4 regions of the Enterobacter sp. JH25 genome follow, and region 4 is predicted to be linked to each of the others. Evidence: predicted binding sites of a transcription regulator. Region 4 holds the regulator's gene; each other region holds the start of a gene.

Region 1 (5,639 bases), 210 kb from region 4:
CACCAGGCCAATAATGCGCGGCCAGATGTCGCTTAACCCTTCCTTCTCGAATGCGTGGCGGTGTGCCTCAAGCGTGGCACGTGCCGCCTCTGGTGTGGTGACCTCAAGCTCGGTCAGCGTTTCGTGTGCCCCACCGGGAACCGGAACTTCCGTGCCGATAACGTAGACCAGATCCGCTACGCCAAATTGCTCGAGACAGGTGGTTTCGGCAATTTTAGCCAGCCGAGCGGCACGCCCGGCAACGATTGCATCGGTTAAAGGAACCGGATCGTCTTCGCAGGACATGCTGCAATCGAGGTGAATTTTTTTAAATCCGGCCGCCACGTAGCTCCTGATCAGATCGTCGGCATTCGCCATCGCCTGCAAAGCTGGCAGGTTTTGCCAGCGGTTAGGACCTAAATGATCGCCGCCAAGGATCAGCTGTGAGGTGGGGAAACCGAGGGATCCCGCCAGATTGCAGACAAACCCATAAAAATCGGCGGGCGTCATACCGGTATAGCCGCCAAACTGATCCACCTGGTTTGAGGTGGCTTCAATCAGCAGAGGCGTCTGTTGTGAATGGGCGTAACGAATTGCAGCTTCAAGTACCAATGGATGTGCGGAACAGACGGCGTAAATCCCGTTTGTATTCCCCCGTTTATGTTGTTCCACCATTTCTGTCAGATGTTTCACTTTCCTCTCCATTTCGGATGGTGTTGGTATTCATCTTTCGTTTTGTTTCATTTGATACTGCATTATGGTGGGGTAAAAATAAAACGAAAGATAATAGTTTTCCGATCTGTTTCACAAAAGAAACATAATGAAAGGTTTCAGCGGCGGTTAAGCTTGCGTCTGCTCACCATACAGGGCTTGCATTCCCTCAAAAGAAAGGCGTTAATAAGCAAAACGAAATGAAACGAAAGTTTATTTACTAAGGAGCTCGTATGAGCAGCACCGATTCATCCGCAGAGAAGCGCATCACCGGCACCAGTGAAAGGCGAGAGCAGATCATTCAGCGGTTGCGGGCGCAGGGAAGCGTGCAGGTTAACGATCTTTCTCTTTTATACGGCGTGTCGACGGTGACGATCCGTAACGATCTGGCCTTTCTGGAAAAGCAGGGGATTGCCGTTCGCGCTTACGGCGGCGCGCTGATTTGCGAAGGCAATGCCCCCGGCGTGGAGCCGTCCGTTGAGGACAAAAGTTCCCTTAATACGGCTGTGAAGCGCAGCATCGCGCAGGCGGCGGCTGAACTGGTGAAGCCGGGTCATCGCATTATTCTGGACTCCGGCACCACAACCTTTGAAATTGCCCGCATGCTGCGCCAGCATACCGATGTCATTGCCATGACCAACGGGATGAACGTGGCAAACGCGCTGCTGGAAGCGGAGGGAGTGGAGCTGCTGATGACCGGCGGGCACTTGCGCCGTCAGTCGCAGTCCTTCTATGGTGACCAGGCGGAGCAGTCCTTACAGAATTACCATTTTGACCTGCTGTTCCTGGGCGTCGATGCCATCGATCTCGATCGGGGGGTGAGTACGCACAACGAGGATGAAGCCCGTCTGAACCGGAAAATGTGCGAGGTGGCGGAGCGTATTATCGTTGTCACTGATTCCAGCAAGTTTAACCGTTCAAGCCTGCATAAAATCATTGATACTCAGCGGATCGACATGATTATCGTTGATGAAGGTATTCCGGCGGAAAGCCTGGAAGGGTTACGCAAAAGCGGGATCGATGTGGTGCTGGTCTAAAGAGGCTTTTCCCCTCACCCTAACCCTCTCCCCATAGGGGAGAGGGGACTGCTCGGTGCGGTTTTTTTACCCTCTCCCCGGTGGGGAGAGGGCAGGGTGAGGGGCCATCACGTCACCGGTGCCGGGTTAAACACCGCCAGCGAGTTATGCAATCCCCATTGATCGGAGAAGGTTTTCTTCCGTCCGCTTGCCACATCCAGAATGAAGTGGAACAGCTTCCAGCCCACCTCTTCAATACTCTCTTCCCCGGTGGCGATGGTGCCCGCGTTGATATCCATTAAGTCATACCAGCGGTTTGCCAGCTCGGTGCGGGTCGCCATTTTGATCACCGGTACCGCAATCAGGCCGTACGGCGTGCCGCGTCCGGTGGTAAAGACCTGTACCGTAATGCCGGATGCCACCTGCTGGGTGCCGCACACGAAATCACTGGCAGGCGTTGCCGCGTAGATCAGACCGCGTTTGGTTGGTCGCTGGCCAGGTGAGAGCACTTCCACAATCGCGCTCTGGCCGGATTTGGCAATCGACCCGAGGGCCTTTTCCACCACGTTCGCCAGGCCGCCTTTCTTGTTACCCGGAGACGGGTTGGCGCTGCGGTCGGTTTTGCCCATGTCGAGATAGTTATCGTACCAGGCCATCTCCTCCAGCAGGCGTTTACCCACCTCCTCGTTGACGGCGCGCGGCGTAAGCAGGTGGATGGCGTCACGCACTTCGGTGACCTCGGAGAACATCACCGTGGCGCCGCAGCGCACGAACAGATCGGAGGCATAACCTACCGCCGGGTTAGCGGTGACGCCGGAAAACGCATCGCTGCCGCCACACTGTGTCCCAACCACCAGTTCAGAGGCCGGGCAGGTTTCACGCTGGCGTTTGTTCAGCTTCTCCAGATGGCGCTCTGCCACCTGTAAAATGTCGTCGACCATCGATCTGAAGCCGACATGGTGTTCATCCTGAAGACGCACAATACTGGCCTCGTCAACCGGAATGGCTTTCACATCCTCAGTACCCTGCAACAGGCGTTCTGGCTGCAATTTTTCACAGCCGAGGCCAATCACCATCACCTCGCCGCCAAAGTTTGGGTTAAGGGCGATATTGTGGATCGTGCGGATCGGCACGACCGCTGCGGGCGCGTTGATCGCCACGCCGCAGCCGTACAGGTGGTTAAGCCCCACCACGCCGTCAACGTTGGGGTATTTCGGCAGCAGATCGCGCTCAATAATTTTCACCACGTAATCCACGACACCCGCCACGCAATGCACGCTGGTGGTGATGCCAAGCAGGTTTTTGGTTCCCACACTGCCATCCGCGTTGCGGTAACCTTCGAAGGTATAACCCTCCAGCGGAGGTAACGGCTCAGGGACGCGGGTAGCCAGCGGCAACGTCTCCAGCGGCGGGGCGGTGGGCAGCTCAACCAGCGACTCCTCAATCCAGCTACCCTGCGGGATAGCGCGCACCGCATAGCCGATGACTTCGCCGTAGCGCACGATTTCGCCCTGCGCCGGGATATCGACCAGTGCGACTTTGTGCCCCTGCGGAATGTGCTCAATCAGCTCCAGCCCGTCCGGAAAGCGGGTACCCGCTTTTAAGCCATTGTCGTTGACAATAATCGCCACGTTATCGGTATCGTGCAATTTTATATAGAACGCCGTCGGCGACGCCTGTCGAATTTCAATATCGGCCATTGTTCACTCATCTCCAGCAAAATATCTGATACTAAATATAGCCAGATGGTTAATCGTTTCTTATTGAGGAAATAAAGAATGTCAGGAGAGGAAAAGTGAGAATGTGATCGCGATCGCTCCCGACACACTAATCGTTGATTCTGTGCATCAGCGCCCACTGCATTGGGCATATGCTCAAAATAGCGTGCTAACCCCGTTGGATAATTGAGCATTGAGACAATGTGCTGCCGGGTGGTGACGATTATACTGAATGACGATTTTATAACGCCAAAATTCAGTCAGTAAATAAATATAACGCTGACGCTGAGTCGGAATAAATAAGAAAAGCTACTGGCTAAAACTGCGGAATTAAAAAAGGTATACGTAATGAGTAACGACATCTTCCCGAATAAATTTAAAGCGGCCCTTGCGGCGCATCAGATTCAGATTGGCTGCTGGTCTGCGCTGGCCAACCCCATCAGCACCGAAGTGCTGGGCCTGGCCGGATTCGACTGGCTGGTGCTGGACGGCGAACATGCGCCAAACGATATCAACACGTTTATTCCGCAGCTGATGGCGCTGAAAGGCAGCCACAGCGCGCCGGTGGTGCGTTTACCTACCAACGAGCCGGTGATCCTCAAGCGTCTGCTGGATATCGGCTTCTACAACTTCCTGATCCCGTTTGTTGAAACGGAAGAAGAAGCGGTGCTGGCCGTAGCTGCCACCCGCTATCCGCCGGAAGGGATCCGCGGCGTGTCTGTCTCTCACCGCGCCAACATGTTTGGCACCGTGCCGGACTATTTCGCCCAGTCCAACAAGAACATCACCATTCTGGTTCAGATCGAGAGCCAGCAGGGGGTCGATAACGTCGACGCCATTGCCGCGACCGAAGGTGTCGACGGTATTTTCGTCGGCCCGAGCGATCTGGCGGCCGCCTTTGGTCATCTGGGCAACGCCAGCCACCCGGACGTGCAGCGGGCAATCCAGCACATTTTTGCCCGTGCCAAAGCGCACGGTAAACCGTGCGGCATTCTGGCGCCGGTGGAAGCCGATGCCCGCCGCTACCTGGAGTGGGGCGCAACGTTTGTCGCCGTCGGCAGCGACCTCGGCGTATTCCGCGCCGCCACGCAGAAATTAGCAGACGCTTTTAAAAAATAACCATCATTGAGGAAACAGATTATGACGCTGAAAGTGGGTTTTATTGGCCTGGGTATCATGGGCAAACCAATGAGCAAAAACCTCATCAAAGCAGGTTACTCACTGGTGGTTTTAGATCGTAATTCAGACGCGGTGGCAGAAGTGATTGCGGCTGGCGCAGAAACGGCGACAACTGCAAAAGCGATCGCCGAGCAGTGCGATGTCATTATCACCATGCTGCCAAACTCCCCGCACGTGAAAGAGGTGGCGCTGGGTGAGAACGGCATTATCGACGGCGCGAAGCCGGGCCTGGTGGTGATCGACATGAGTTCTATCGCACCGCTGGCGAGCCGCGAAATTAGCGAGGCGCTGAAAGCGAAAGGCGTGGAGATGCTGGATGCGCCGGTCAGCGGCGGCGAACCGAAAGCCATCGACGGTACTCTGTCGGTGATGGTGGGGGGTGATAAAGCCGTGTTCGACAAATACTACGACCTGATGAAAGCCATGGCTGGCTCCGTGGTGCATACCGGTGAAATTGGCGCAGGCAACGTCACCAAGCTGGCAAACCAGGTGATTGTGGCGTTGAACATCGCGGCCATGTCCGAAGCACTGACGCTGGCCACCAAAGCGGGCGTTAATCCGGATCTGGTCTATCAGGCCATTCGCGGTGGTCTTGCGGGCAGCACCGTGCTGGATGCCAAGGCACCGATGGTGATGGATCGTAACTTCAAGCCGGGCTTCCGCATCGATCTGCACATTAAAGATCTGGCGAATGCGCTGGATACCTCCCACGGCGTGGGCGCGCAGTTGCCGCTGACTGCCGCCGTCATGGAGATGATGCAGGCGCTGCGTGCGGACGGTCTGGGCACCGCCGATCACAGCGCGTTAGCGTGCTATTACGAAAAGCTGGCGAAGGTTGAAATTGCTCGCTAATGACGTCCCGCCCGGTGGCGTTACGCTTACCGGGCCTACGGCTCAGGCATACAACTATGAAAATCGTAATCGCGCCAGACTCTTATAAAGAAAGCCTGTCTGCCACTGAGGTGGCGCAGGCGATAGAAAAAGGATTTCGGGAAATTTTCCCCGACGCTCATTACGTGTCTGTTCCCGTTGCTGA
Region 2 (5,639 bases), 2.2 Mb from region 4:
AAATTGCTACCAATTGCAACAAAGGAGGAAGTCCCGTGAATAAATCAATGTTGGCGGGTATAGGGATTGGCGTCGCAGCTGCGTTAGGTGTGGCTGCCGTTGCCAGTCTGAACGTACTTGATCGTGGCCCGCAGTATGCGCAGGTGGTTTCCGCTACACCGATCAAAGAGACGGTCAAGATGCCTCGTCAGGAGTGCCGTAATGTTTCTGTCACCCATCGTCGTCCGGTTCAGGATGAAAACCGTATCGCTGGCTCCGTGCTGGGCGCGGTTGCTGGTGGGGTGATTGGTCATCAGTTTGGTGGTGGCCGTGGTAAGGATGTCGCGACGGTAGTTGGTGCGCTGGGTGGCGGTTATGCCGGTAACCAGGTGCAGGGTGCGATGCAGGAAAATGATACCTACACCACAACGCAGCAGCGCTGTAAAACCGTATATGACAAGTCTGAAAAAATGTTGGGCTACGACGTAACCTACAAAATTGGCGATCAGCAGGGCAAAATCCGCATGGATAAAGATCCTGGTACGCAGATTCCTCTCGACAGCAATGGTCAGCTGATACTGAATAACAAAGTGTAAAAAAGATGTTCTCTGAACTTAGCTCCTCATGCGCTCAGGCTGAGGAGCTTTTTTTTTGCGTCAGAGTTTAAGAAGTTCAGGCCACAGGCGCAGCGTTGTTTGCGTAATCCCCTGCAGTTTTTCCAGCGTCGCGCCTTCACGGGCGCTGATGGACATCCCCTGTAGAATACAGCTCAGATACTGGGCCAGCTCCTGCGGACGGCAATGCGCCGGAATTTCACCGCGCTGCTGGCGTTGAGCCAGAAACGTGCTGAGCGTCTCCTCCTGCATCGCATGGCGCGATTTGACCGTGTTGGCAATCTCTTTCGACGATGCCGCGAGGGTCGCGGAGGTGTTGATCATAAAACAGCCCGCGGGCGTGTCTTTACTGGTAAAGCAGGTTGCGACTGCGCAGAAATAATCCTGCAATGCCTGCTCAACCGTTTTTTCTTCACAGAATAGCTGGGCTTCGTGTTTTGCCGCGAAGCGCGAGATGTATCTGTCCAGAACGGCCCGGAATAAGCCTTCTTTGTTGGTGAACTCTGCGTACAGGGTAGGGGCTTTCGCGCCCGTTGCTTCCACCAGGTCGGAGAGCGACGTGGCTTCATACCCATGCTGCCAGAAGAGCGTCATGGCCTTATCGAGCGCCGCATCCCTGTCGAACACTTTTGGTCGGCCACGGCTTTTCTTTGCGCAACGCGTGACATCGGTTGTCATGTGCCGTTGGTCCTCTGTTGTTTTGTTGAATAGTCATTATAAAAATAAACGTCTGCGACGACCAGCGGTGATTTCTTAAAAATAATTTAATTTTATCTTTATGAAATATAAGGAAAATGAAATTAATTTAACGACCATTATAAAAATGGGTTGACGTGTGACCTGGATCACATCTATCATTTACCTATCGATCGTTAACTAAATAACTAACGACCACTACATCATCTGCCCAAAGGTATAAAATCATGAAAAACGTTAAAACCCTCATCGCTGCCGCCGTTCTGAGTTCACTCTCTTTCGCAAGCTTCGCTGCTGTTGAAGTGCAATCCACTCCAGCAGACCAGCAGAAAGTCGGTACCATCTCTGCCACTGCCGGGACTAACCTCGGCTCTCTGGAAGATCAGCTGGCACAAAAAGCTGACGAAATGGGTGCGAAATCATTCCGCATCACCTCTGTGACCGGTCCTAACACCCTGCACGGTACCGCAGTTATCTACAAATAAGCGTAACGCAACCCTCCGTTATGCCACTGCAAAAAAAACGCCCTGCTAATGCAGGGCGTTTGTCGTTATTACCGTTTACATTGACTGCTGAGCAACCTCATGATGCCGCGTGACATCGGTTGGCATCCCGGAGCGCGCTTCCATCGCCCGCTCCATCACTGCGCCATCGGTGTTTGCATTCGTTTTAAAGCTCACCATAGAGGCATTCAGATTAATCGGCAGCGTCTGCGGATCGTCATTAATGTTTTTCGATAGCGGCTGGTGGATCTCAACCAGACGGACGCCACCCGGCTCTTCAGACACTTTAATCGGCGTATTGATGATATTCACTTTCGTGCCAGGGGCGATCACGCGGTAGAGCGTTTTGATGTCGTCATCGCGCAGGCGAATGCAGCCGGAGCTGACGCGCATCCCGATCCCGAAATCCGCATTCGTTCCGTGCAGAAGATAAACCCCACCGTAGGCCGCCAGGCGAATTGCATGGTGCCCCATCGGGTTATCCGGGCCCGCGGGAACCACGGCAGGCAGGTCGATACCTTGAGCTTTATAACGGGCGCGAATGTTTGCCGTCGGGGTCCAGGTTGGATTAGCGCGCTTATCAGAGACGGTGGTGACCATGGTAGGGGTCAGCGTATCGCCCCCCAGTTGACCAATACCGATAGGGTAAACGGTAACTTCGTACTTGCCCGGCGGGTAGTAATACAGACGCAGCTCGGCGAGGTTTATCACAATCCCCTGACGCGGCGCGTCCGGCAGGATGGTTTGCAGCGGAATCGTCAGTACGCTGCCCGCCCGGGGCACATAGGGATCTACGCCCGGGTTGGCCTGCAACAGCGCCAGGAACCCGACGTTATATTTTTTAGCAATCGCTTCCAGCGAACCGCCATCGTTTTCAACCACGTGAAAGCGGTTTTCACCGACAACGTTGCTGCCGGCGGGCGGAAGAGGCCAGGTATTGGCGCGTGCAGGGAGCGCGACGGCAACCGTCGCGGCCAGCGCAACCACAGTTAACCAGCGGGTAAAACGCGAAGAAATCATCATTATCATAATCCATACAAATGATAAGGTTATTGTTTTATAAGGCGTTAATGATAATTATGGCGAATGTATGGTCGGGAAGATCGGGCGAAGTGCAAAGAGTTTGTAAATTGTCCCCCACCAGCCGGGCGCTGGCGGGGGAAACCGTTATGCGATGGCGTTCTCTTCCAACTGACGCATAAAGTTACGCACCCAGTCCATGCGGATTTTACGTTCCGTCAGATCCTGAGTAAATTTCAGACGCGTCGGGCCATCAAGACGGAAATGCTGCGGCTGTTTTTGCAGAAGGCCAATCAGCCACATCGGATCGACGTGGTTCTTCTCGGCAAACTCAATTACGCCGCCTTTCTCGTTGCCTTCAAGCTTACGAATGCCCAGCTTCTGCGCCTGCTGACGCAGGCGGGCAATATCCAGCAGGTTGCGCGCCGCATCGGGCAATATCCCAAAACGGTCAATCAGTTCGACTTTAATCTCTTCCAGCTCGCCTTCGCTTTTCGCGCTGGCAATACGTTTGTAGAACGACAGACGGGTATTCACGTCAGGAATAAAATCATCCGGCAACAGGGAAGGCATGCGCAGTTCCACTTCGGTCTGCTGGCTGGTGAGATCTTCCAGAGACGGTTCACGTCCGGCTTTAAGCGCGTCGACGGCATTTTCCAGCAGCTCCATATACAGAGAAAAACCGATGGTTTCCATGGAGCCGCTCTGGTCTTCACCCAACAACTCACCGGCGCCGCGGATCTCCAGGTCGTGCGTCGCCAGCGCAAAACCAGCACCCAGATCTTCCAGCGAGGCGATAGCTTCCAGACGCTTTTGCGCGTCGGTGGTCATCGCCTTCGGATGCGGCGTCAGCAGCCACGCGTAGGCCTGATGGTGCGAACGCCCGACGCGCCCGCGCAGCTGATGCAGCTGGGCCAGGCCGAAGTGATCCGCGCGTTCGATGATGATGGTGTTCGCCGTCGGAATGTCGATCCCGGTCTCAATGATGGTGGTACATACCAGCACGTTGAAACGCTGATGGTGGAAGTCGTTCATCACCCGCTCCAGCTCGCGCTCGCGCATCTGGCCGTGACCAATGGCGATGCGCGCTTCCGGCACCAGCTCTGCCAGCCTGTCGGCGGCTTTCTGAATGTTTTCAACGTCGTTATACAGGTAATATACCTGGCCGCCGCGCAGCACTTCACGCAGGATCGCCTCGCGAACCACCAGATTGTCGTACTCGCGAACAAAGGTTTTCACCGCCAGACGGCGCGCCGGCGGGGTGGCAATAATCGACAGATCGCGCATGCCGCTCATCGCCATATTCAGGGTGCGCGGGATCGGCGTGGCGGTCAGGGTCAGAATGTCGACGTCGGCGCGCATCGCTTTGATGCGCTCTTTGTGGCGCACCCCAAAGCGGTGCTCTTCATCGACGATCAGCAGCCCCAGATCTTTCCACTTCACGTCGCTTTGCAGCAGCTTGTGGGTGCCGATCAGAATGTCAATTTTGCCTTCGCTTGCCTGTTCCAGGATTTGCGTCTGCTCTTTGGCGCTGCGGAAACGCGACAGCATCTCAATGCGTACCGGCCAGTTGGCGAAGCGGTCGCGGAAGTTGTCGAAGTGCTGCTGGGCGAGGAGGGTAGTCGGCACCAGCACCGCCACCTGCTTGTTGTTTTCCACCGCCAGGAAAGCGGCACGCATTGCTACCTCGGTTTTACCGAAGCCCACGTCGCCGCAGACTAAGCGATCCATCGCCAGCGGCTGGCACATGTCGCTCAGCACGGCATTTATGGCCTGAGCCTGATCCGGCGTAGTTTCAAACGGGAAGCTGTCGCAGAACAGCTGGTACTGCTCTTTATCATGCTTAAACGCATAACCCTCTTTGGCCGCGCGCTGGGCGTAAATGTCCAGCAGCTCGGCGGCCACGTCGCGCACTTTTTCCGCCGCCTTCTGCCGCGCGCGTGACCAGGCGTCGCCGCCCAGCTTATGCAGCGGCGCGTTATCTTCCGCGCCACCGGCGTAGCGGCTGATAAGGTGCAGGGACGACACCGGCACGTACAGTTTGGCGTCGTTCGCGTAGGTCAGCATCAGGTATTCACCTTTGATGCCGCCTGCTTCGAGGGTGGTCATTCCCTGATAGCGACCCACACCGTGTTCCAGGTGAACGATCGGCTGACCGGGGTGCAGTTCGGCCAGGTTGCGGATCAGGGTGTCCGGGTTGATGGTGCGACGGCTGTCCTGACGACGGCGCGCCACGCGCTCGCCCAGCAGGTCGCTTTCACAAATCAAGGCCAGGTTATTGAGCGTATCAATAAATCCGTGCTCGGCGGAGCCGATCATCAGGTAACGACCATTTCCGGTCGCTTCGCTCAGGCGATGAATGCGCTTCGGCGCAACTTTGATCCGTCCCAATAGTTCGCCCAGCGCTTCACGACGACCCTCACTCTCAACGGAGAACACCACCGGCCCGGTGAAGGACTCAAGAAACTTGCGCAGGTTATCGAGCGGGGATTTCTGCTGCGCCTGGACGGCCAGATCGGGCAGCGTCCGGAACGCGAGATTGGTGTTCGCCGCCTTATCGGCAAGCGAATCGGTTTTGAGCTGCATACGCGGCCAGCGTTTTAGCTCGGCGTTGAGCTCGTCGGTACGCAGCCACAGCATTTCCGGCGGCAGCAGCGGACGCATCGGGTCAACGCCCCGGTTTTCAAAGCGGGCGCGCGTTTCGCTTTCAAAGCGGCTGGCGCTGGCGTCGATATCCCCGGTGTTAACAATCAGCGTATTGGCCGGGAAGTAGCTGAACAGCGCCGGCAGCGGTTCGTTAAAGAACAGGGGCTGCCAGTACTCGATC
Region 3 (5,639 bases), 2.0 Mb from region 4:
CGCTGGCGACGTAACAGCGCTTCACGAACGCGTGGGAAAGCCGCCACCTGAGAGGCCGCATTGGCCACTTCCTGCGTACGGATTTCACCGCTGACATCTTCCCCTTCCAGGATCACTTCAAGGTTGCCATCAGTAGAGACAAAGCGCACATCCAGATGTGCAGCCAGCGGTACCAGCGCTTCTTCAGACGCAACATCTACATGATGATGCAGCGCAGCCAGCGCCAGCACGCGATAGATTGCTCCCGAATCTAAAAGATGCCATTGCAATGCTTCCGCCATCGCTTTGCACAGAGTACCTTTCCCTGCGCCACTTGGCCCATCAATGGTGATTACCGGGGCAATTGCCGTCATCTTTTTCTCCTTAATTAAGGCATACCGTTTACATGAACGCCGCGCATTATACGCGCCAACGTGCGCAACTGTTACCTTTGCGTGCAAATTACGGAATGATTGAAGCAGAGTGTAGAAGAAATGAAAGAGGATGACTGTCAGAAAGCGTAAGGAAATGCCGCATCAGGAGATGCGGCATACGATCGTCAGGCCAGGGTGCTAATGCGCGCCAGCTGTTCGAAGTAGTCCGGGAAGGTTTTCGCCGTGCACTTCGGGTCAAGGATGGTGACTGGCGTATCTGACAGCGCCACCAGCGAGAAACACATCGCCATGCGGTGATCGTTGTAGGTGCCAATTTCTGCAAATTGCAGTTTTGCCGGCGGCGTGACGCGAATGTAGTCTTCGCCCTCTTCTACCACCGCCCCCACTTTACGCAGCTCGGTTGCCATTGCGAACAGGCGGTCAGTCTCTTTTACGCGCCAGTTATAGATGTTACGCAGCGTGGTGGTGCCTTTCGCAAACAGCGCAGCGGTGGCGATGGTCATTGCCGCGTCAGGAATATGGTTCATGTCCATGTCGATGGCGTTCAGCTCACCGTGCGTACAGGAGATGAAGTCATCGCCCCAGGTCACAACCGCGCCCATTTTTTCCAGCACGTCGGCAAAACGAATGTCGCCCTGCACGCTGTTGCGACCAATACCCGTCACTTTTACCGTACCGCCTTTAATCGCACCCGCGGCCAGGAAGTAGGACGCGGATGACGCATCCCCTTCAACCAGGTAGTTGCCCGGAGACTGGTACTGCTTTGCCCCGCGCACCACGAAGCGCTGATAAGACTGGTTTTCCACCTCAACGCCGAAGGTTTTCATCAGGTGCAGCGTGATATCAATGTACGGCTTAGAGACCAGATCGCCTTTAATGCTAATCACGGTATCATTTGGAGCCAGCGGTGCGGTCATCAGCAGTGCCGTCAGGAACTGGCTGGAGACGCTACCGTCAACCTCAACGTTACCGCCAGTGAAACCACCGCGCAGACGCAGTGGCGGGTAATTTTCTTGCTCAAGATAATCAATCTGCGCGCCGCCCTGACGCAGGGCATCGACCAGGTGGCCGATCGGACGCTCTTTCATGCGCGGCTCGCCGGTCAGCACAATATCGTTGCTCCCAAGACACAGCGCAGCGGCCAGAGGACGCATCGCCGTACCGGCGTTACCCAGGAAAAGCTCCAGCGCTTCAGCGGAATGTAATGCGCCGCCGTTACCGGTGACTTCACAACGGGTACGATCGTCTGACAGCGCGTACTGAACGCCCAACGCTTTCAGTGCATTGAGCATATGGCGCACGTCATCGCTGTCCAGCAGGTTGGAAAGGACGGTGGTGCCGTTTGCCAGAGCTGCCAGCAGCAGAGCGCGGTTCGAGACACTTTTTGAACCAGGCAGATTAATGGTGCCATCTACCCGCGCGATAGGTTGTAACGTCAGGGATTCCATGAAACTTAACTCTCAACTCAACATAATAAAAACCCCGCAGGAACGCTGCGGGGGTGAAAAACAGCCAATTAACCGTGACGACGTTCGAAGTCGATCATGAAATCAGTCAGGGCTTTAACGCCTTCCAGCGGCATCGCGTTATAGATAGAGGCACGCATACCGCCTACCACACGGTGACCTTTCAGCGCATGCAGACCCGCCGCGAAGGACTCTTCCAGGAACACGTTATCCAGGTTGTTGTCCGCCAGCTGGAACGGCACGTTCATGCGCGAACGGTTAGTTTTGGCGACATCGTTACGGTAGAAATCGCTCTTGTCGATCACGCCGTACAGCAGTTCAGCTTTTTGCTGATTGATCTTGTCCATCTGCGCCACGCCGCCTTTTTGCTTCAGCCATTTGAAGACCAGGCCGGAGAGATACCAGGCGAACGTTGGTGGAGTGTTGAACATGGAATCGTTGTCGTTCAGGACGGTGTAATCCAGAATTGACGGGCAAGACTTATGGGCTTTCCCCAGCAGGTCTTCACGCACGATAACGATAGTCAGACCCGCAGGACCGATGTTTTTCTGGGCACCCGCGTAGATGACGCCGTAGCGGCTGACGTCCAGCGGCGTGGACAGAATGGTGGAGGAGAAGTCCGCCGTCACAATGACATTTTCGCCAAAGTCTGGCTCTTCGTGAATAGCGATACCGTCGATGGTTTCGTTCGGGCAGTAATGAAGATACGCGGCGTTGTCAGAAAGCTGCCACTCACTCATCGGCTTCACGGCGCGCATACCGTCAACGGTCACTTTGGCATCGATAACGTTCGGCGTGCAATATTTGTGCGCTTCTTTTACCGCACTGGCCGCCCAGTAGCCGGCATCAACGTAATCAGCGGTGGATTTGTCGCCCAGTAGATTGAGCGGAATACCCGCAAACTGACCGCGTCCACCGCCGTGACAGAACAATACTTTGTAGTTCGAGGGAATGTTCAGCAGATCGCGAAAATCCTTTTCTGCCTCTTCCGCCACCTGAATAAACGCTTTACCCCGGTGGCTGACTTCCATCACCGACGTACCCAGACCGTTCCAGTCACACAGCTCCTGTTGAGCCTGTTTGAGCACGTCTGCCGGTAACATTGCCGGACCTGAACTGAAATTAAAGACTTGAGCCATTTCCCCTCACCACGCTAAAAGCCATAAGTTATAACTGTGGATATCGGTTTTATCATTCAGTGACACGCGCCGCAATGTCTAAAACTTATGGCCGAAGAAATGTGCCCCTCGTCACACAAAACAATCTGCCGTACCGTTGTCGCAAAACCGACAAAATCGCTGTCAGGTAATGCGTTTAGCCCGGCTAACCTTCGTCCATTCTGGATTTGTACAGCGAGGGCATAATTGATGATCGCCCGCCTGCATGACCACCACATGGCTGCATTTTATGCAGGCATACTGGCCCGCATCAGGGACGGTTTTGTATCGCTCGATAAGCATATCCGGCAGTATGCACAGGCCGGGCTTGACCTCATCGTCAGGATAGTAATAAACGCTGATTTGACCGTTCGTTTCCATAATCGCCAGACGCACCTGCCCCAGCTGTTCAACGCTGCTTATACGTAGCTCCATAAAGAACTCAAACTCCGTCATATTGGCGCTTTGCACATTCTCCCAGGCAAGTTGACCATCTTCGACAATCACCACCGGTTTTCCTTCGAACAGATCTTCCAGTTTTTCACTTTTCGACATCAGCCACATGACCAGCCGGTACAGCAGCGCAAGCGTCACGAAGACGATAAAAACCGGCACCATCGGCACATCGTCATAAAAGGCAACGTCCCCTGCCGCCGAACCCAGCGTCAGGATAATCAGCACTTCAAACAGTGACATCTGCCGCACGCCGCGACGTCCGGTGATTTTCAGAAACAGGAAGACGAGTACAAAGGTGTACAGGCTACGCAACGCCACTTCGCCTAAAAACTCAGGTGGGACTTTATCAAACGCCATCCGCTGGAGATCAAATGCTTTCATTTTTTTATGCCTTAACAGTAGGTTACTGCTTATAAGCATAGCCCAGCCATTTATTTTCGCCGGAGATAGCACCCGTCACGCAAAACCCGTATCATTGCGCGCTTTACGTACGATAAAAGTGAACGCCATGACTCAAACGTTTATCCCCGGCAAAGACGCCGCTCTGGAAGATTCCATCGCTCGCTTCCAGCAGAAACTGACCGACCTGGGCTTTAATATCGAAGAAGCCTCCTGGCTGAATCCGGTGCCTCACGTCTGGTCCGTGCATATTCGCGACAAAGATTGTGCGCTGTGCTTTACCAACGGCAAAGGCGCGACCAAAAAAGCGGCACTGGCCTCTGCGCTGGGTGAGTATTTTGAGCGTCTGTCCACCAACTATTTCTTCGCCGACTTCTGGCTGGGTGAAACGATTGCCAACGGCCCGTTCGTTCACTACCCGAACGAAAAATGGTTCCCGCTACCCGAAGACGACGAACTGCCGGAAGGCATTCTCGATGCCCGCCTGCGCGCGTTCTACGATCCGGAAAACGAACTGACCGCCAGCATGCTGATCGACCTGCAATCCGGCAATGAGGATCGTGGTATCTGCGCCCTGCCGTTCACCCGTCAGTCTGACGAGCAGACCGTTTACATTCCAATGAACATCGTTGGCAATCTGTATGTGTCTAACGGTATGTCTGCCGGTAACACCCGTAACGAAGCGCGTGTACAGGGGTTGTCTGAAGTTTTCGAGCGTCACATCAAAAACCGTATTATTGCTGAATCCATCAGCCTGCCGGAGATCCCGGCTGACGTGCTGGCGCGCTACCCGGGCGTGGTGGAATCCATCGCCAAACTGGAAGCGGAAGGTTTCCCAATCTTTGCTTATGACGGCTCTCTGGGCGGCAAATATCCGGTTATCTGCGTGGTACTGTTTAACCCGGCAAATGGCACCTGCTTCGCCTCTTTCGGCGCGCACCCGGACTTCGGCGTGGCGCTGGAGCGTACCGTGACCGAACTGCTGCAAGGTCGTAGCCTTAAAGATCTCGACGTATTCACCCCGCCAACCTTTGATGACGAAGAAGTCGCCGAGCACACCAACCTCGAAACGCACTTCATCGACTCCAGCGGTTTGATCTCCTGGGATATGTTCAAACAGGACGCGGACTATCCGTTCGTGGACTGGAGCTTTGCCGGTACGACGGAAGAAGAGTTCGCCACCCTGATGGCGATCTTCAACGCGGAAGATCAGGAAGTCTATATTGCCGACTATGAACACCTCGGCGTTTATGCGTGCCGTATTATTGTGCCGGGTATGTCGGACATCTATCCGGCAGAAGATCTGTGGCTGGCGAACAACAGCATGGGCGCGCATCTGCGTGAAACCCTGCTGGCCCTGCCGGGCAGCGAGTGGGATAAAGAAGATTATCTGAACCTGATCGCCCAACTGGACGAAGAAGGACACGATGATTTCACCCGCGTACGCGAACTGCTGGGTCTGGCAACCGGAAAAGATAACGGCTGGTACACGCTGCGCATCGGCGAGCTAAAAGCGATGCTGGCGCTGGCGGGCGGCGATCTGGATCAGGCTTTGGCCTGGACCGAGTGGACGATGGAGTTTAACCAGTCCGTCTTCTCCGCCGAGCGCACTAACTATTACCGTTGCCTGCAAACGCTGCTCCTGCTTTCTCAGGAAGACGACCGCGAGCCATTGCAGTATCTGAACGCCTTCGTCCGCATGTACGGTGCAGATGCCGTTGAAGCTGCCAGCGCGGCGCTGAGCGGTGAAGAACCGTTCTATGGCCTGCAAGCGGTTGACAGCGATC
Region 4 (5,639 bases):
GCTTTAAAACCGGCAATCAGCGCCACGTTTGGCGAAAGGTCGACGTATAAACGTGAGTAGAGTTCGATGTAGGTGTGAATCGCCCCGATTTCGAGCTGACCATCCTCCAGCAGCTGCGAAATGCGCAGGCTTTGCGTACCGGAGAAGGAGAAGTCGAGCTTGCGGGCAATGCCTTTCTCAAAGATGTCCAGATGTTCGCTGCGGCCCACGCTCGGCATGATCATATGCAGATCGTGCACGATTTGCGGGTTCACTTCGGCCAGTGAACGGGAAAGGAAATCCGCCTGCTTCTGGTTGTTGCCTTCCAGAACGACTTTGTCGCCTGGTGCGATCAGTTTTTCCAGCATGGCGACAAGATCGCCGGTTGGCAGTACCTTGCCCTGCACCGGTACGGACGCCAGACGACGCGCTTTCTCGCTGCGTCGGGTGTTCCATTGCCGGGTGGGTGTTTGCCCAGATAACATTATTAACCTCCTGATTCAGCACATCATTCTGATTTGCTTAACGTTGAGTAAAGTGTGCGCTCTGGTGAGAAAGGCATCAATTAAGCGTAGGACGTAATCATTAGCCTGAGAGTAATAATCAAGGTAAAGAAATGTGATCGGGATCAGTTCATGTTTCGGAAAAACGGGCTAAACGGGGTACAATTCGGAAGGTATAGTTAATTTCTGACAAGAATCAGCATCGCCCTTATGACCCAAATCATTCCCTCAGACTTCGACATTGCAGCCGAAGAGAGCGCAGAGTTCGTGCCCATGCGCGGTGTGGCTAACCCTCACCTGCAAACCATGCTGCCGCGCCTGATCCGCCGCAAGGTGCAGTTCAACCCCCACTGGCAGCGCATTGACCTGCCGGACGGTGACTTTTTGGATCTCGCCTGGAGCGAAGATCCGGATCGGGCCAGACATAAACCCCGTCTGGTGGTGTTTCACGGCCTGGAAGGCAGCCTGCACAGCCCTTACGCACACGGTCTCATTGAGGCGGCGAAAGCCCGCGACTGGCTTGGGGTGGTGATGCATTTTCGCGGATGCAGCGGCGAGCCTAACCGTCAGAAACGCATTTATCACTCGGGTGAAACCGAGGACGGCTCCTGGTTCCTGCGCTGGCTAAGAGACAATTTCGGCGAGGCACCAACGGCAGCGGTGGGGTATTCGCTGGGCGGGAATATGCTGGCCTGCCTGCTGGCGAAGGAGAGCGACGCGGTGCCGCTGGATGCGGCGGTGATTGTCTCTGCGCCCTTTATGCTGGAGCAGTGCAGTTATCATATGGAAAAGGGATTTTCGCGGGTCTATCAGCGCTACCTGCTCAACCTGCTGAAAGCCAACGCCGCACGTAAACTTAAGGCCTATCCGGATACGCTGCCTGTGACGCTGCAACAGCTCAAACGCGTGAAGCGCCTGCGCGAGTTTGATGATTTGATCACCTCTAAAATTCACGGCTTTGCCGATGCGATTGACTATTACCGTCAGTGCAGCGCCATGCCTTTACTGAATCAAATCACGAAACCCACGCTGATTATCCACGCCAAAGACGATCCGTTTATGGATCATCACTCGATCCCCGCCCCTGACTATCTGCCGGATAACGTGGAGTATCAGCTCACTGAGTTCGGCGGGCACGTGGGCTTTGTTGGCGGCACGCTGCGTCGGCCAAAAATGTGGCTTGAGACGCGTATACCCGACTGGTTAACGGCCTATCTGGACGGTAAAAAATGATTATTCCCTGGCAGGATCTCTCTCCCGACACGCTCGATAATCTGATTGAAAGCTTTGTCTTGCGCGAAGGCACCGATTATGGTGAACATGAACGTTCGCTTGAACAAAAGGTCAGCGATGTGAAGCGCCAGCTTAAAAGCGGCGACGTGGTGCTGGTATGGTCCGAACTGCATGAGACGGTCAATATCATGCCACGCAACGCGTTTCACGGCTGATCTTTACACTTTTCCAGTCAGGGAGTTGCTATGTCTGCCAGACATCCGGTTATTGCCGTTACGGGTTCGAGTGGGGCGGGAACCACTACCACCAGCCTCGCCTTCCGCAAGATTTTCGCCCAGCTTAACTTACGGGCGGCAGAGGTAGAGGGCGACAGCTTTCACCGCTACACGCGCCCGGAGATGGATATGGCCATCCGCAAGGCGCGCGATCTGGGTAAACACATCAGCTATTTTGGCCCGGAGGCGAATGACTTCGGCCTGCTGGAGCAAACCTTCCGTGAATACGGGCAAAGCGGTACCGGGCAGTCCCGCAAGTATCTCCACACCTACGATGAAGCCGTGCCCTGGAACCAGGTCCCCGGCACGTTCACGCCCTGGCAGCCGCTGCCGGAACCGACTGACGTGCTGTTTTACGAAGGATTGCACGGCGGCGTGGTGACGCCTCAGCACGACGTGGCGCGCCACGTGGATTTGCTGGTGGGGGTGGTGCCGATTGTTAACCTTGAGTGGATCCAGAAGCTGACGCGTGACATGAGCGAGCGCGGCCATTCGCGAGAGGCGGTCATGGACTCGGTGGTGCGCTCCATGGAAGATTACATCAACTTCCTGACGCCGCAGTTCTCCCGAACCCACATTAACTTCCAGCGCGTCCCCACCGTGGACACCTCCAACCCGTTCGCGGCAAAAAGCATCCCTTCCCTGGACGAGAGCTTTGTGGTGATCCACTTCCGCAACCTGGAAGGCATTGATTACCCCTGGCTGCTGGCGATGCTACAGGGTTCGTTTATTTCGCACATGAATACGTTAGTGGTGCCCGGGGGAAAAATGGGGCTGGCAATGGAGCTGATCATGACACCGCTGGTGCAGCGGCTGATGGAAGGAAAGCAAATCGCGTGAGTTGTTTTGCCCGGTGGCGCTGCGCTTACCGGGCCTACGGGCGTGCTTTTGTAGGGCGGGTAAGCGAAGCGCCACCCGCCAAAAATTAAGCCTCGATCACTTCATACGAATGGGTGATGTTTACCGCTTTCTCCAGCATTAGCGCCACAGAGCAGTATTTCTCCGCTGACAGGTCAACCGCACGCGAGACCGCCGCATCCTTCAGTTCTTTGCCGGTGACGATAAAGTGCAGATTAATATGCGTGAACAGACGTGGCGCCTCTTCGCGACGTTCTGACGTCAGCTTCACTTCACAATCGGTCACGTCATGACGGCCTTTTTGCAGGATCGACACCACGTCGATCGCACTGCATCCACCTGCCGCCATCAGCACCATTTCCATCGGGCTTGGAGCTTTATCGCCGGAGTTCCCATCCATCAAAACCTGGTGCCCGGAAGCAGACTCGCCCAGGAACGTTAACCCTTCAACCCATTTCACACGCGCTTGCATATTCACTCACTCCAACGTTGCATTTTTTATGACAGATTACGTGTACGTTACATTTCTCGCAACGGAAGGCGACCTGCGTCATGCTGAAGCGAGACACCAGGAGACACGCGGCGAAAGCTATGCTAAAACACTCTGGATGCTACAGTAATACATTGACGTTACACATGTATGCAGAGGACATCAAACTTTACTGGCTGCGAAACGTTACGACAGCCGACTTCCCAGGTATGGGTAAGAATTCGATTGCAACCCCAGAGTCCGGATGCATCTTATGACTCTGGTGACAGCTTATAACAGAGGATAACAGCGCATGGTGCTTGGCAAACCGCAAACAGACCCGACTCTCGAATGGTTCTTGTCTCATTGCCACATTCATAAGTACCCATCAAAGAGCACGCTGATTCACCAGGGTGAAAAAGCGGAAACGTTGTATTACATCGTTAAAGGCTCGGTGGCCGTGCTGATCAAAGATGAAGAAGGGAAAGAGATGATCCTTTCTTATCTGAACCAGGGCGATTTTATCGGTGAACTGGGCCTGTTTGAAGAAGGCCAGGAACGTAGCGCCTGGGTTCGTGCAAAAACAGCATGTGAAGTGGCTGAAATTTCTTACAAGAAATTCCGTCAGCTGATTCAGGTCAACCCTGACATCCTGATGCGTCTTTCTTCCCAGATGGCACGCCGTCTGCAAGTGACCTCTGAGAAGGTGGGTAACCTCGCCTTCCTGGACGTGACCGGTCGTATCGCGCAGACTCTGTTGAACCTGGCGAAACAGCCAGACGCCATGACCCACCCTGACGGTATGCAAATTAAAATTACCCGCCAGGAAATCGGTCAGATCGTCGGCTGCTCCCGTGAAACAGTGGGCCGTATCCTGAAGATGCTGGAAGACCAGAACCTGATCTCCGCCCACGGTAAAACCATCGTGGTTTACGGGACCCGTTAATTCCGGTAAAACGGCGTGCCGCCGCAGGGTGGCACGCCGTTTTTGTCTCTACTCCTTATGTGGCGCAGGCTGATCTATCACCCGGAAGTTAACTACGCACTGCGACAAACGCTGGTGTTGTGTCTTCCCGTGGCCGTGGGCCTGATCCTCGGACATCTTCAGCAAGGCCTGCTGTTTTCCCTCGTGCCCGCCTGCTGCAACATTGCCGGTCTGGACACCCCGCATAAACGCTTTTTCAAACGCCTGATTATTGGCGGCTGCCTGTTTGCCGGCTGTAGCCTTGCCGTGCAACTCTTACTGGCCCGCGACATTCCTCTGCCGCTGATCCTGACCGTGCTGGCGATGACGCTTGGCGTAACCGCTGAAATCAGCTCGCTGCACGCCCGCCTGCTTCCCGCGTCGCTGATTGCCGCCATCTTCACCTTAAGCCTTGCGGGCAATATGCCGGTGTGGGAGCCATTGCTGATCTACGCCCTCGGCACGCTGTGGTACGGGCTGTTTAACTGGTTCTGGTTCTGGTTGTGGCGGGAACAGCCGCTTCGCGAATCCCTGAGCCTGCTCTACGTGCAGCTTGCTGAATACTGCGAAGCAAAATACACCCTGCTCACGCAACATACCGACCCGGAAAAATCCCTGCCGCCGCTGCTGGCACGCCAGCAAAAAGTGGTGGATCTGATCAGCCAGTGCTATCAGCAGTTGCACATGCTTGCCGCCAACAAAAATCATGAATATAAGCGGCTGCTGCGTACCTTCCAGGTCGGGCTGGATTTGCAGGAGCATATTTCCGTCAGCCTTCATAATCCGGAAGAGGTGCAAAAGCTGGTGGAGCGCAGCCATGCGGAAGCGGTGATCCGCTGGAACGCGCAGACCGTCGCGGCGCGCCTGCGGGTGCTGGCTGACGATATCCTCTATCACCGCTATCCGACGCGCTTTAACATGGACAAACAGCTCGGCGCGCTGGAAAAGATTGCGCGTCAGCACGCGGATAACCCGGTCGGGCAGTTTGCCGCCTGGCATTTCAGCCGCATCGCCCGGGTGTTGCGCACCCAGCGCCCGCTTTATACCCGGGACCTGATGGCCGATAAGCAAAAACGACTGCCGTTGCTGCCTGCGCTCAAAAGCTACCTGTCACTGAAGTCTTCCGCCCTGCGCAACGCCGCAAGAATTAGCGTCATGCTCAGCATCGCCAGCCTGATGGGAATGGCCCTGCACCTGCCGAAACCCTACTGGATCTTAATGACCGTGCTGTTTGTCACCCAGAACGGCTATGGCGCCACGCGGGTGCGCATTCTGCATCGGGCGGGCGGCACGATGGCGGGGCTGATTATCGCGGGCGTAACGTTGCACTTCCACGTGCCGGAAGGGTATACGCTGGT

What was found. Region 4 encodes CRP, which controls carbon source genes, mostly activating them, when cyclic AMP is high. Its sites were predicted from a motif close to ATGTGANNNNNNTCACAT; they were not measured.
Region 1: garD (galactarate dehydratase) is a predicted target of CRP. The motif match lies at 3,508-3,525, and genes of this name have one in related genera.
Region 2: bhsA (multiple stress resistance protein BhsA) is a predicted target of CRP. The motif match lies at 1,427-1,444, and genes of this name have one in related genera.
Region 3: serC (3-phosphoserine/phosphohydroxythreonine transaminase) is a predicted target of CRP. The motif match lies at 3,079-3,096, and genes of this name have one in related genera.

Annotation. Positions count from the first base shown of each region.
Region 1 is NZ_CP091319.1:4,058,277-4,063,915, reverse strand. Features, by position in the region: gene kbaZ (tagatose-bisphosphate aldolase subunit KbaZ) at 1-684, opposite strand, end outside; gene L2Y28_RS19520 (DeoR family transcriptional regulator) at 924-1,727, shown strand; gene garD (galactarate dehydratase) at 1,835-3,406, opposite strand; gene garL (2-dehydro-3-deoxyglucarate aldolase) at 3,773-4,543, shown strand; gene garR (2-hydroxy-3-oxopropionate reductase) at 4,565-5,455, shown strand; gene garK (glycerate 2-kinase) at 5,512-5,639, shown strand, end outside.
Region 2 is NZ_CP091319.1:1,727,097-1,732,735, forward strand. Features, by position in the region: gene L2Y28_RS08190 (glycine zipper 2TM domain-containing protein) at 36-575, shown strand; gene comR (TetR family copper-responsive transcriptional repressor ComR) at 636-1,271, opposite strand; gene bhsA (multiple stress resistance protein BhsA) at 1,517-1,774, shown strand; gene L2Y28_RS08205 (L,D-transpeptidase family protein) at 1,850-2,815, opposite strand; gene mfd (transcription-repair coupling factor) at 2,960-5,639, opposite strand, start outside.
Region 3 is NZ_CP091319.1:1,550,929-1,556,567, reverse strand. Features, by position in the region: gene cmk ((d)CMP kinase) at 1-353, opposite strand, end outside; gene aroA (3-phosphoshikimate 1-carboxyvinyltransferase) at 539-1,822, opposite strand; gene serC (3-phosphoserine/phosphohydroxythreonine transaminase) at 1,891-2,979, opposite strand; gene L2Y28_RS07325 (DUF421 domain-containing protein) at 3,142-3,834, opposite strand; gene ycaO (30S ribosomal protein S12 methylthiotransferase accessory factor YcaO) at 3,962-5,639, shown strand, end outside.
Region 4 is NZ_CP091319.1:4,263,860-4,269,498, forward strand. Features, by position in the region: gene mdcA (malonate decarboxylase subunit alpha) at 1-464, opposite strand, end outside; gene L2Y28_RS20605 (hydrolase) at 693-1,715, shown strand; gene L2Y28_RS20610 (YheU family protein) at 1,712-1,930, shown strand; gene L2Y28_RS20615 (phosphoribulokinase) at 1,961-2,830, shown strand; gene L2Y28_RS20620 (OsmC family protein) at 2,916-3,320, opposite strand; gene crp (cAMP-activated global transcriptional regulator CRP) at 3,631-4,263, shown strand; gene L2Y28_RS20630 (YccS/YhfK family putative transporter) at 4,321-5,639, shown strand, end outside.